DNA from 3 places in the Shewanella halifaxensis HAW-EB4 genome. Region 1 is predicted to be linked to each of the others. Evidence: riboswitches for the same ligand, from Rfam matches in the RefSeq annotation. Region 1 holds a riboswitch; each other region holds the start of a gene.

Region 1 (4,273 bases):
CAAAAAATCCGCTCTTAATAGAGCGGATTTTTTTATCGAATGATTTTCTATGTCAAATGGATTACTCCATCAAATTCCAATCATCATTGCCGATATTATGGCCTAAACTGTTTACGCTATTGCTTACACTGGCTGTCTGGCGAACACGCCTTAATACGCAGTGCTATAATGCTGATCACAAACAACACGCTACAGGCAACCAAACCAGCCATCACAGACTCAGTAAAGCCAAGTACGATGTAACCGACTAAGCTAATACCCGCAACGATTAACGCATAAGGTAGCTGTGTCATCACGTGGTCAATATGGTGACAGTTGGCACCCGTCGACGACAAGATTGTAGTATCGGAGATTGGCGAGCAGTGATCGCCAAATACCGCACCAGCCAATACCGCTGCCAACATAGGTAACATCATTCCCGTGTGGCTACCCATCGCCATATCGGCAGCAATCGGCAACATGATACCAAAGGTACCCCAGCTCGTGCCGGTTGAAAATGCCGTTAGACCCGCTAGCACAAATAGTACCGCTGGAAGCATAGCAAATGGAATATTGCCTGTAGCTAGGCTCGCCATATATTTACCCGTTTCAAGCTGACCAATTACACCCGCAATCGTCCATGCAAACAGCAAGATATAGATGGCAGGTAGCATAGACTTCGCACCTTCAAACAGGCCTTTAGCGATCATTGGCTTAGCCACGCCTTGGTAAATGACTAAAGCAAGTGTTACCGCTAAACCTATTAACGCACCGAAGAACAGCGATGAACCGACATCGGTATTTTCGAATGCACCAATCAAGCTAAATTCTAAGCCTTTAGCGGTTAGAACATCGCTGCCGCTGCTAACCATAAAGTAAAAAGTCGCAAACACTAATACCGCGATAGGTAGGAATAAGCCCATGATCTTGCCAGTATCGGCTTCAGGTAGGCCTGAATTCGCTCCAGGTGGTAAACCTTTAGATTCGTCATAAAGATGTCCTTTCTGCGCATTTAACTCTTGTTGACGCATAGGGCCAACATCTAATCCCATCAAGGCAACACAAAGTAGCAGCAAGAGTGCAAAAATCGCATAGAAGTTCATTGGGATCATCTGCACGAATATGCTCAGATGCCCTGTATCGGCAAAACCGTGCGCCGTTAAAATGCCACCAATCAAGGCGATGATATAGGCACCCCAGCTTGAAACTGGTGAGATCACGCAGATAGGCGCAGCAGTCGAGTCCAGCAAGTAAGCTAACTTACAACGAGAGATGTAGTAACGGTCGGTCAGTGGTCTTGCAACACTACCAACAACTAAACTGTTGAAGTAGTCATCAATAAACACCACACAACCTAGGAACATCGTCAGCAGTTTAGCATCACGTTTATTGCGGATATGAGAACGAGCCCAATCGGCAAAGGCTCTAGCTGAGCCACTCACGGTGATCAGCGCAGTGATCATGCCGAGCAATACTAGAAAACCTAGAATATAAAGATTCCAGCTATTAAAAGCACCATCATCCCATACGAGACTTAATACCTTATCACTTAAGTATTGACCCGTTTGCAGTGCAGAGAAATCGGTAAGCAGTAGCGCTCCCAATAAAATCCCTAGCCCCAAAGAGAGTAAGACACGACGCGTTAACATCGCCAGTACGATTGCAACTACCGGAGGCAGCAGCGATAGAGCCGAATCGGCATAGCTTATAATTGTCATTTTTTTATTTCTTCGCTAAATACGAATGGAGGCCGACTGAACTGGTGGGATATAGCAATAGATATCTGATTACACCTGTCCTATCAGTAGCGCTCCATAGCCATATTAATGGTTCGTCATTAATATAAAAATTCTTATCTTCCAGATAAGAAATACTATGGCAGTGCTGTCCCTATTTGGTCACAGCCCCAGCAACTAGCCCCGATATGCTATGTCACTTCGGCATTAAATCCTTTCTCGATAGCTCAGCGGCATCACCCTACTTATCGATACTCATATTTAATGCACCTCTACTTCTCAGGACGCAATTTAAGCCTAGCTCAAAAAGCGTGACAGACATAAAAACATAAGCGGCTTTAGGGATGCTACCCTAAAGCCGCTTATCGTGACACAGATCACCAATAATACCAAATGCAACTTATAGCCATTAACAACTCAACTATCAGTGCATAACATTTCCACACTGTGTAAGCGTTGTTCTGGCTTTAAGGGTTACATTAAAGCTTGGCTAATAATTCTGGTACCGCTTCAAATAGATCGGCTTCAAGACCGTAATCTGCTATCTGGAAAATCGGCGCTTCAGGATCTTTGTTGATGGCCACAATCACCTTTGAGTCTTTCATACCAGCAAGGTGCTGAATCGCGCCCGAAATACCGACGGCAATATATAAGTCAGGCGCAACTATTTTACCCGTTTGACCCACTTGTAAATCATTTGCTACAAAGCCTGCATCAACCGCTGCACGAGATGCACCAACCGCACCATCAAGCTTGTCAGCAAGTTGCTCTAACATAGCGAAGTTCTCGCAATTGCCTAAAGCACGACCGCCAGCGACTACAACTGATGCACTACCCAGCTCAGGACGCTCTGATTCAGTCAGGCTTTGAGCAACAAACTCAACCTGTGAGCTAAACGCTTGCGAAAGCGTCACTAGTGCTGCACTACCGTCTGCTGCTACTGCATCAAACGCACTAGAACGCACTGTCATCACTTTTTTATCATCTAAGCTCTGCACTGTCGCTAAACCGTTACCCGCGTATATAGGGCGAACGAATGTGTCACTGCTGACGACCTCAATCACTTCTGAAAGCTGAGACACATCTAAAAGTGCTGCTACGCGAGGTAAGACGTCTTTACCAAAGCTTGAAGCTGCGGCAAGAATATGTTGGTAATCGGATGCAATTTCCAGCATCAACTCAGATACACTATCAGCCAGATGATTCGCGTATGCTGGCGCGTCTGCCACTAAGACATTACGTACACCACTGAGTTTTTGAGCTTCGCTTGCCACTGAACCACAGTTATGACCGATAACTAATAGGTCTATATCCCCACCGATGGCTTCGGCACATGCAACGACCTTAGCGGTATCCAGTTTTAGACTGGCGTTATCGTGTTCTGCTAATACTAAAATTGCCATTAGATCACCTTCGCTTCATTCTTTAACTTTTCAACCAACTCTTCTACAGACGCTACCATCACACCACCACTGCGCTGGGCTGGTGGTGTCACTTTAATAATTGTCTGATGAGATTTAAGTGTGACGTCAAAATCCGCAGGGGTAAACGTCTCAAGCGGCTTGCGCTTAGCTTTCATAATGTTGGGCAGCTTGGCATAACGCGGCTCGTTTAAACGAAGGTCCGCAGTCACGACTGCTGGCAACGACAAATTAACGGTTTGTAGGCCGCCGTCAATTTCACGAGTCACTACAAGTTTATCGCCATCGAACTTAACTTCAGAGGCAAATGTTGCCTGAGGCATCTTAGCGATAGCGGCGAGCATTTGGCCGGTTTGATTGTTATCACCATCAATTGACTGCTTACCAAGAATAACTAACTGAGCTTGCTCTTTTTGCTGTACAGCATGAATAAGCTTAGCAATTGATAGCGGAACAAGGTCTTCATCGGTTTCGATATGGATTGCGCGATCGGCTCCTAATGCAAGTGCAGTTCTTAGCTGCTCCTGCGAGGCTTTAGGTCCAACGCTTAATACGACTATTTCAGAGGCGCTTCCTGCTTCCTTTAAACGAACGGCTTCTTCAACGGCAATCTCACAAAAAGGGTTAATCGCCATTTTTAGGTTTGCGGTATCAACGCCTGTATTGTCAGCATTAACCCTGACTTTTACGTTGGCATCGACGACACGTTTAACTGGCACCAATACTTTCATAGGGCTTCCTTCTTACGTCTCTTATAATGATCGAAATTAAGTAACCTAGCAGCAATATAATGCCCAACTACGATTACCGAAATTAAAGCCACTTTACGTGCTGTTAACGTTAACGTCAACCGAGTTTCAAACACCTGTTCACCCAGCTTGACACTACATCACATTTGCTTGAATTAAACAGGCATAAAACATTTATTAACCGCTTATATTACTTCCATTACTCATATTAACTTTAATTAACGATATAAATAATTCAAAAATAATATTTGATCCTCAGCCAAATAGTTTCTATCATTATCCCAACAGCGTTATTCCCCACCTTATTCTTAATTGGATCTAAATATTATGAGCGATTTTCTAGAAATATTGACGCATGGTCGTCGTTTTAAAGCCGCAGTGAAAGAAT
Region 2 (4,273 bases), 490 kb from region 1:
GACAAAAGATAGCAATCCAGAAGGCGCCTCATTAGCGATTAATGAAGCGGGTAATTATAGCTTTGTTATGCCGATGGAACATGTGAAGGCGGGTGACGTCGGGATTGTCTGGTTACGCGTCGGGGGAGCTAAAGTTGATGACACGGTGTCAATTGCACGCAGTATGGCATTAATCGTCGACAAACCTGATGCGTTGCATACCACAACCACTGGAACCTGCTATACCTGCCATGTGGACTACGCCACCTCTGATTTCCCTCACCCTAGCTATACGGCTATCGATTTAGAAGGTAAGGTCGACTTCGTTGCAGGTTGTATGGTCTGTCATGGCAATATCTCAAGAAATGAGGAAAATGGCGGCTATGCGAAAAACACTCTGCAAAAAATAGGTCACATTAATCATCAATCATTCGAACGTGATTTCCAAGTGACTAACTGCTATACCTGCCACGCTGAACCAGTAATGAATACTAGTATTGCAGGCAATGGTTGCGTCGATTGTCACGCATCGGGCGCCACTGTGAACGATAAGATTGCCGCTTTTGCCGATGATGTCGATGTACGCGCTATCCACGCGACTAAATCAGGGATTTTAGAGCGTCAACAGACCCGTGATTCACATACTACAACTCTATCGGCTCCATACTGGGACAAGGATGTGGCATGGACAGATAAGCCGAGTGGGGCAGTGTGTACCGATCTGAAGTTGTTTAAAATCGAAGGTGAGACACAGACTCAGCTTAATATTGCCAATTTATATGGCGAGACCTTAAGTTATGCTGGTGGCTATATTCATGGCTATGACAGTAAGCACAATACTATCGTGGGTAGAGCCAATGCCTATGGTGCTCATCAATATGTTGAGCGTGAAGATGGTACGCGTTCAGTCTGTTACCCTGATCTTGTAGAGGGTTTTGCAAACTCAAATCTAGCGGCGAGTTCCCGATTGACCTTTGCCTTGGGCGATGTTGAAAATGCGGGCTATACCGGCGTGACATTAACGTCATACTCTGATGTAGTTTCGACCGACATTTATGATCCTGCGGTCACAGTGCCAACATTTACGCCTGAAGGTAAGTATGAGCGTCGCCTTGCTGTCACCAATGATAGCTGTACTAGCTGTCATAACAGTGAGAGTAACTATCATAAGAATGGTAGCTATCAAGAAGGTGGCATAGATTGTGTTGCATGTCATAACAATGGCCAAGACCGCAAGTCAAAAATGTCAGCACCTGGATTTGGTCCAATGGTTCACAGCATGCATTGGGGTAAAGGCAACGCGGTAAATGATGCAGAAGGCGTTGCTAACTCAGCGGATAAGCTCAATGCTGAAAACTGCGTCGCATGTCACGCCGATGGCATCGATCTCTATGCGGTACCAAATCAGTATATTCGTTCTCAAGCTTATCACGCTGGCGATACCACCAAGATGTCTAGCCCGGTATTAGCTAACTGTTATGCTTGTCATGATAGCGAACAAGCCCTAAACCACATGATTCAAAACGGTGGTGAGCTAAGTGCCGAGAAAGGTGCTGGTGATGATGGCGAGTGGTACACACTGCCAACATCGGAGTCTTGTGCGACCTGTCACGCCACTGGTAAAACATTTGGCATCGAGAAATACCACGTGTTTGAGCGTTAGATTGACTCGTGTCAGGAAGCTGCTAAGTCAGGTAGGTGTTTGATTATCCCAACCTTTATGTTGGCATCCCTGCAGGCTGTCCAAAGGTGGGGCTTGAGTTTAACAGCTGTTATTGATAGATAAATTTGACGCACATCCAAGGCCCTTCGGGGCCTTTTTACTTTTAGCCCTAAACCACAAACTTCGGTCGGGGGATTCTTTATACTAATTGGTATTTTCATTGGCAATGTTTGAATAAATTTTCTTGCAACTCACAAATCTATGGGTATTATCTAGCCTTAATCCTTTGAGTAGAGGCGCGCTGCCTAAAAGTATCCAGATAGAGGGTGACACCTAAGACATCTGGGGAAAGGAGACAGCGCCGAAGTTATTGTTGCGTCATCAACAATCGCTGGGTCTGCATTTAACAGATGCAGGACTGCCATAGTTATGTTGTCTATGGAGCGCTATTAGAGGGGTAAGAAGTATTATTTCGATTGAAATCTGTTTCTCTATCCTTTTGGTAGATCTCCACCTAAATAATAGGTGTTACGAGATCATGAGTTTAGTTCAATATTCCGATTCCCTGCTGTCGGTGGTACCGCCACTGTTAGCCGTTATCCTCGCCATTACGACTCGTCGTGTACTGTTATCCTTAGGGATCGGTATTCTTGCTGGTGCCATACTGCTAAGTAACTACAATCCGCTGAGTGCATTGCAGTACCTGTTCAATATCGTCTCAGGTATCTTTTGGAGTGATGGCGCTATCAATAGCGGTAACGTCAATATGCTGTTGTTTATGTTGCTGCTCGGTGGTTTGATCAGCCTGATGACAGCTACGGGGGCGACGAAGGCTTTTGCTGAGTGGGGAGTACGCCGTTGTAAAGACCGCCGCAGTGCCAATATGTTAACTGGCTTAATGGTCTTTGCCTTCTTCATCGATGACTTTTTCCACAGTTTGTCTGTGGGCCCCATCTGCCGTCCAGTAACAGATAGGTTCCAGATCTCACGGGCAAAGCTGGCTTATCTGCTGGACTCAACCGCCGCCCCTGTGTGCGTCATCATGCCAATTTCCTCTTGGGGGGCGTTTATCATTGCCATCCTCGGCGGTATTTTGGTGACCAATGGTATTACCGATATCAGCCCGATTGCCATGTTTGTGCAGATGATCCCGATGAACCTTTACGCGGTGTTTACCCTGTTAATGGTATTAGTGGTTATCGCCTTTCAGCTCGATATTGGTCCTATGCGTCAACATGAGCGCTGGGCACAAGAAGGCAAGCTGTGGGATGAGTCTAAGGGACGTCCTAAAGGGCTTGAGATCACCACCGAGGGACAAGGCAAAGGCGGTATGATTGATATGGTCTTGCCTATCGCAACCTTAACGCTGTCGAGCATCTTCTTCATGGTATGGAGCGGCGCCGAAGCCCTTTCGGCTAAGGGGCAGGCATTTAGCTTGATCGGTTCTCTTGAGCATACCGATGTGGGGTCGTCCTTGGTGTACGCTGCACTATGTAGTCTTGCCGTCTCTATTGTGTTAGCACTGCGATTAAAGTTGCCTGCCAAAACATGGTTATCTGCAGCGCCACAAGGTGTGCAGGCGATGATGCCAGCGATTATTATCCTGCTGTTTGCTTGGACGATTGGCACAGTAGTGAGCGATATGCAGACTGGACAATACCTCGCTGCATTGACTAAGAGCAGTATTCCGGTTCAGCTTTTACCTGCTTTAGTGTTTGTTCTTGCATGCGGAATGTCATTTGCGACCGGCACTAGCTGGGGCACGTTCGGCATCATGTTGCCACTGGCAGGTGATATCGCTATCGCCAGTGATGCAAGCCTATTGTTGCCTATGCTTGCAGCGGTATTAGCTGGATCTGTATTTGGCGACCATAGCTCACCTATCTCGAGTACTAGTATCCTATCGGCGACGGGCGCGAGCTGTCACCATATGGATCATGTTATGACCCAGCTGCCCTATGCCATCACGGTTGCCTTTGGTGCCTTCCTAGGTTATCTCGCAATGGGTATTACTGGCTCAACCCTTGCCGGTATCGCGGTGAGTGCACTTTGGTTCCTTGCGAACTGTGCATTCCATCTTCGCCGTCATAAAAGACAGCAAATGGCATTAGCTAGCGCATAGTCGTACCATGGCGATATTTCAAAGGCTTAACTTGATAAGTTAATCCGATAAGTTAACTCAAGAAGAGGCCCCTATGGGCCTTTTCTATTGTCAGGCTAAACCATCTATTTCACAAGGTAGATGGTTTACTTTCGGCGCTTTCCCAGTTTGCATGGCTTGAGTTTTTTAGCTGAGGCTGAAAAAATAGAGCGATTAGCTAAAAGCTAAAAGCTAAAAGCTAGAACCTAGAACCTATGACCCAAGCACCTCTATGAAACAAGAGATCACCATCTCGCTTCCCTCACTCATTCACCGAATCGGCCGTGAAGCGGTAAAGCAAGCGCAAGCTGTTGCTCAGCAATTTACCTGTGAGCTTAAGCGTGTGCGTCGTTCGAGAAATTGGGGCTTAACGGGTGATGCAATGCAGATCCAAGCTTTTAGTCAGCAGTTAAAAGCGGTGCAATTAAACACTGGAGGTAGTGAGTTTACCTACCTTATCCGAAAAATTGATACAGCGCTGCTAGCGCATG
Region 3 (4,273 bases), 2.6 Mb from region 1:
GGGAAGTAACGTCACTTCCCCCTTAACATCCATCGTCTCCAGCTGCTTCATCAACTGAAAAATCACCGCGTTACCTTGCACCTCGGCGCCATGCACATTGGCCTGAATAAATACGCTCGGCGCACTAAGGTCCTGTGCAGGAAGTCGGTAAACAGGAACATTAAGCTCCTGCCCCGTAGCCAACTCACCTACCTTTAGGCTCGATTGGGTAAATTTCATCAATGACTCGGTTACCTTTCATCTCTATCTGTTAGCAGTTATCTGTTATCTGTTATCTAGGCTTCAAACAGGTTTTCATGCAGGGCGCGAATAACATTGGCCGCCTCTGATTCATCCACCAGAATACACAAATTATGTGGGCTCGCGCCTTGACAGATCATGCGTACATTATAGGTCTCCAGTACTTCAAACACTCTTCGGCACACGCCAGCGGTCGAGGCGATGTTGTTACCTATCACCGCCACTAAGGCTAAGCCATCTTCGACGCGCACCCGACAGTGTTGTGATAACTCTTGCAGCAGTGCCTCACTCAATAATCCTTGGCCGCTAGAATCTGACCCGGTTTTATCTAATGTCAGTGCCACGTTAACCTCGGAGGTGGTGATCAAATCGACACTGATCTTATGCCGTGCAAGCGTGGCAAACGTCTCGGCGAGAAAGCCTTGCGCATGTAGCATCTGCAAGCTGTGTAGATTGAGTAGAGTTTGATCTCGGCGCACCGCGACGGCACGATAAACAGGCTCGCTTTCAACCTTATGGCGGATCCAGGTGCCACCCTGCTCAGGTGCCCAGCTTGAGCCAACGAAGACCTGAATCTTTTGCCTCACCGCAGGTAAGATAGTTGCCGGGTGTAGAACCTTGGCACCAAACGTCGCCATCTCGGCGGCTTCGTTAAAGCTGATTTCGGCGATCGGACTCGCATTCGGGGCGAGACGAGGATCGGTGGTATATATACCCGCCACATCGGTCCAGATCTCAACGGCATAGGCTTGCAACGCCTCGGCTAACAATGCTGCAGAGTAATCACTACCACCACGGCCAAGGGTTGTGGTGTTACCTTCACTATCGGCACCAACAAAACCTTGAGTCACTATCACCTGATCGGCGAGCAAAGGCTTAAGATTAGTTTGCACTAGCTCAGCAATTTGCTCGATTTGTGGTTCGGCGCGGCCATGATGGCTATCGGTTCTAAGCACTTGACGCACATCAAAAGCCGATGCGCTAGCCCCCTTCTCTCGCAATACGGCGGCAAAGAATATTGAAGAGCACATCTCACCTTGAGATAAGAGCTCATCCATTACAGCCTTGCTGCGGATCAGCTTTAGTCGCTCCACTAGAGCCGAGATATGGCTGAGAGTGCGATCAATCTTTGCGGCCACATCACTGGGGTTACCGAGCTTATCGAGGATCTGATATTGAATTGAGGCGATCTTCTTGATCAGCGCCTTTGACTCATCACTACTGATTTCAGCCTGAGTGAGCGCGACTAACTGATTGGTCACGCCACTCGATGCACTCACCACCACAACCCGTGTTTGCGGGTTAGCAATAATAATATCGGCGCAGCGCTGCATCGCAGCGTAATCGGCAACCGAAGTGCCGCCGAACTTAGCAACCGTTAACTTAGAAACTGATATTGGAGATTCTGATGCTATAAACATAGTACAGCCTCCATGCAAAATAGAGATGACTGACACAGACAGAAATGGGTATTTTGAATAACTAACATGAAAAAGCTCCGAACTAACTTCGTCCGAAGAGCCTGGTGCTATTGATTGCACCCCAAAAGATGGGAAACAGCGATCGCAACCAGAAGCTCTCCACCATAAAAAACATTGGTGACAATCGACAGGATTCAGCCTGAACAACCAACATTCAAGCCCGACCAAATGGCTATGAATATCTCGGCGCTAATCTCCCTCATAAGCCATCATTGGGGTTTGGCCCCCTCCAACTTACTACCTAGTTAGCGCTCCTCTTCTGTAGTTATTTTGTATACCTGCATTATCTGCTTTGTATACAAAATAACAGAGTAAAAAATATCAAAAAATAACCAATTAAGTCAACGGAAATCTAAATAGATTTTATTTTAACCAATATCAGGAAATTCTAACAGCAGCTTGACCCGTGGCGAGAACGCACCTAAGTGAGCATCGAACTTAGCTACTAAACAGGGAATCAAATGTAAACAGTCCGCTTCAACATAATAGATGGCATTTTGGTTAAACTGACAACCCAATTTAACCGCTTGAGCCTTATCAATGACAACTGCCCAACTCTTCTCCATATGTTTTCTGTCATGGGAGGTACCTATCATAGCGCGATAAGGAAGACCTAATCTGTGTATTTCATGCTGAAGTTTCCGGTCAAGCAGACCATTTTGGCAAGCCGTTAGCACCTCTCCACAGGGGTTATATGCGGTGATAATAGCGAACGATAATTGCGAAGATAATATTTGAGTAAACAGAAATTCAGTTTCTTTATAAAAGCGCCACAGCGTTTCGATAGAGTCATTCATACTAACAATTTCTCAAATTGAGGTGGAATTATTATAGCAAACTCGTTAGCACCTCCTAACAGTGTGATCTGCATCACTATTTGCAATTCTATCAATTTCAATATAATCAACAGCATAGTTTTCAAAAAGTGATCTAAATCATATCGTCGAGGAATTTTGTTAACATTTCATTTGTTAACAAATGCCTAAAACGAGTACAATGGGCTTGTTGATTGGCTCACCTCGATACATGTAACGAACACATTTTGTTACACATATCTGAAACAGATAGAAGAGTAATCCACACAGCAGTATCAAATGTGGCCTATGTTTGATTTAACATTTAAACTTCATACAAAACGGTAGTTAAGGAACTTTTTCCTACTATTGTTAATCAAAGTTTATACAGTTCACGTTTTTCCATATGTGAGATACCCATACTTTGCTTATCATGCAGTGTGTTGCTGTTTCGAGCCAAATTTGAAAGCACCTACGTGTATCAGTGAGTTATCAGCATAACTAGATGGAGTATAAATATTATTATACTCATGGTTAGAATTGACAGAGATTAGGTAATTAATATGCAAAACCCGCACATTCTTATTGTTGAAGATGAAGCAGTAACAAGAAACACACTTAGAAGTATTTTTGAAGCAGAAGGATATGTGGTAACGGAAGCCAATGACGGCGCTGAAATGCATAAGGCTATGCAAGACAACAAAGTTAACTTGGTCGTTATGGATATTAACTTACCAGGCAAAAACGGTCTTTTACTAGCTCGTGAACTTCGTGAAATTAATAATATCGGTCTAATCTTCCTAACGGGCCGTGATAACGAAGTAGATAAGATTCTAGGTCTTGAAATTGGTGCTGATGATTATATCACTAAGCCATTCAACCCACGTGAATTGACTATTCGTGCTCGTAACCTATTAACTCGCGTTAATAGCACAGGTACAGATTCAGAAGAGAAAAGCGCAGTTGAGTTCTACCGTTTCAACGGTTGGAGCCTTGAAATCAACAGCCGCTCTCTAGTAAGCCCACAAGGTGAGTCATACAAGCTACCACGCAGTGAGTTCCGCGCGATGCTTCACTTTGTTGAAAACCCAGGCAAGATCCTAAGCCGTGCAGACCTTCTAATGAAGATGACTGGCCGCGAGCTCAAGCCACATGACCGTACTGTTGACGTAACAATCCGTCGTATCCGTAAGCACTTCGAAAGCTTGCCAGATACGCCAGAAATCATCGCAACAATCCACGGTGAAGGTTACCGTTTCTGCGGTAGCTTAGAAGATTAATTCTAAGCTACCCAAGCTGTACTGCTAGCGCTGCAGTGAATAAAAAGCCAGTCGATTGACTGGCTTTTTTTATGCTTAAATTTCGACACTATTGTTCTAACATGCATATTTAATATATGCTTAAATTAGAGTATAAACTTAAGTAAAACTGAAATTCACTTAGGATAAAACCTAATTATCAGCCATAAGAAATGATAAACCATTCAAATGTATACCTATAAAGCAATAGAGTCTCATATAATTCTACGCTCTACTTCCCTACGGCTAAGCATATAAATACAGATTTCGATTCAAGCCAGCCTTGTTGTTATTAATGATATTTAATTTCAAATTAACCTTAATAAAAAAGGCGTGGTCTATTAATTGCAGTCTATTAACCACAATTAACAGTACCAACGCCTGATTTATATCACACTAGCCATTGCGTTATTACTGCTTAAGTTCTCGATTTAAAAAATCTGCTAGTGAGCGATATAAA

Evidence for each region. A riboswitch is a leader RNA that binds a small molecule or an ion and turns the genes downstream of it on or off. The one in region 1 is predicted to bind lysine.
Region 2: another riboswitch for lysine. It lies ahead of SHAL_RS17280 (Na+/H+ antiporter NhaC family protein); the one in region 1 lies ahead of SHAL_RS15220 (Na+/H+ antiporter NhaC family protein).
Region 3: another riboswitch for lysine. It lies ahead of lysC (lysine-sensitive aspartokinase 3); the one in region 1 lies ahead of SHAL_RS15220 (Na+/H+ antiporter NhaC family protein).

The regions. Positions count from the first base shown of each region.
Region 1 covers NC_010334.1:3,576,930-3,581,202, forward strand. Annotated here, with positions in the region: gene SHAL_RS15220 (Na+/H+ antiporter NhaC family protein) at 117-1,697, opposite strand; lysine riboswitch at 1,777-1,998, opposite strand; gene SHAL_RS15225 (electron transfer flavoprotein subunit alpha/FixB family protein) at 2,195-3,118, opposite strand; gene SHAL_RS15230 (electron transfer flavoprotein subunit beta/FixA family protein) at 3,118-3,867, opposite strand; gene SHAL_RS15235 (H-NS histone family protein) at 4,213-4,273, shown strand, end outside.
Region 2 covers NC_010334.1:4,071,472-4,075,744, reverse strand. Annotated here, with positions in the region: gene SHAL_RS17285 (multiheme c-type cytochrome) at 1-1,642, shown strand, start outside; lysine riboswitch at 1,926-2,099, shown strand; gene SHAL_RS17280 (Na+/H+ antiporter NhaC family protein) at 2,181-3,764, shown strand; gene SHAL_RS17275 (ribosome recycling factor family protein) at 4,015-4,273, shown strand, end outside.
Region 3 covers NC_010334.1:981,542-985,814, reverse strand. Annotated here, with positions in the region: gene SHAL_RS04040 (succinylglutamate desuccinylase/aspartoacylase family protein) at 1-219, opposite strand, end outside; gene lysC (lysine-sensitive aspartokinase 3) at 276-1,661, opposite strand; lysine riboswitch at 1,806-1,988, opposite strand; gene SHAL_RS04030 (DUF3293 domain-containing protein) at 2,090-2,518, opposite strand; gene arcA (two-component system response regulator ArcA) at 3,079-3,795, shown strand; gene SHAL_RS04020 (S9 family peptidase) at 4,225-4,273, opposite strand, start outside.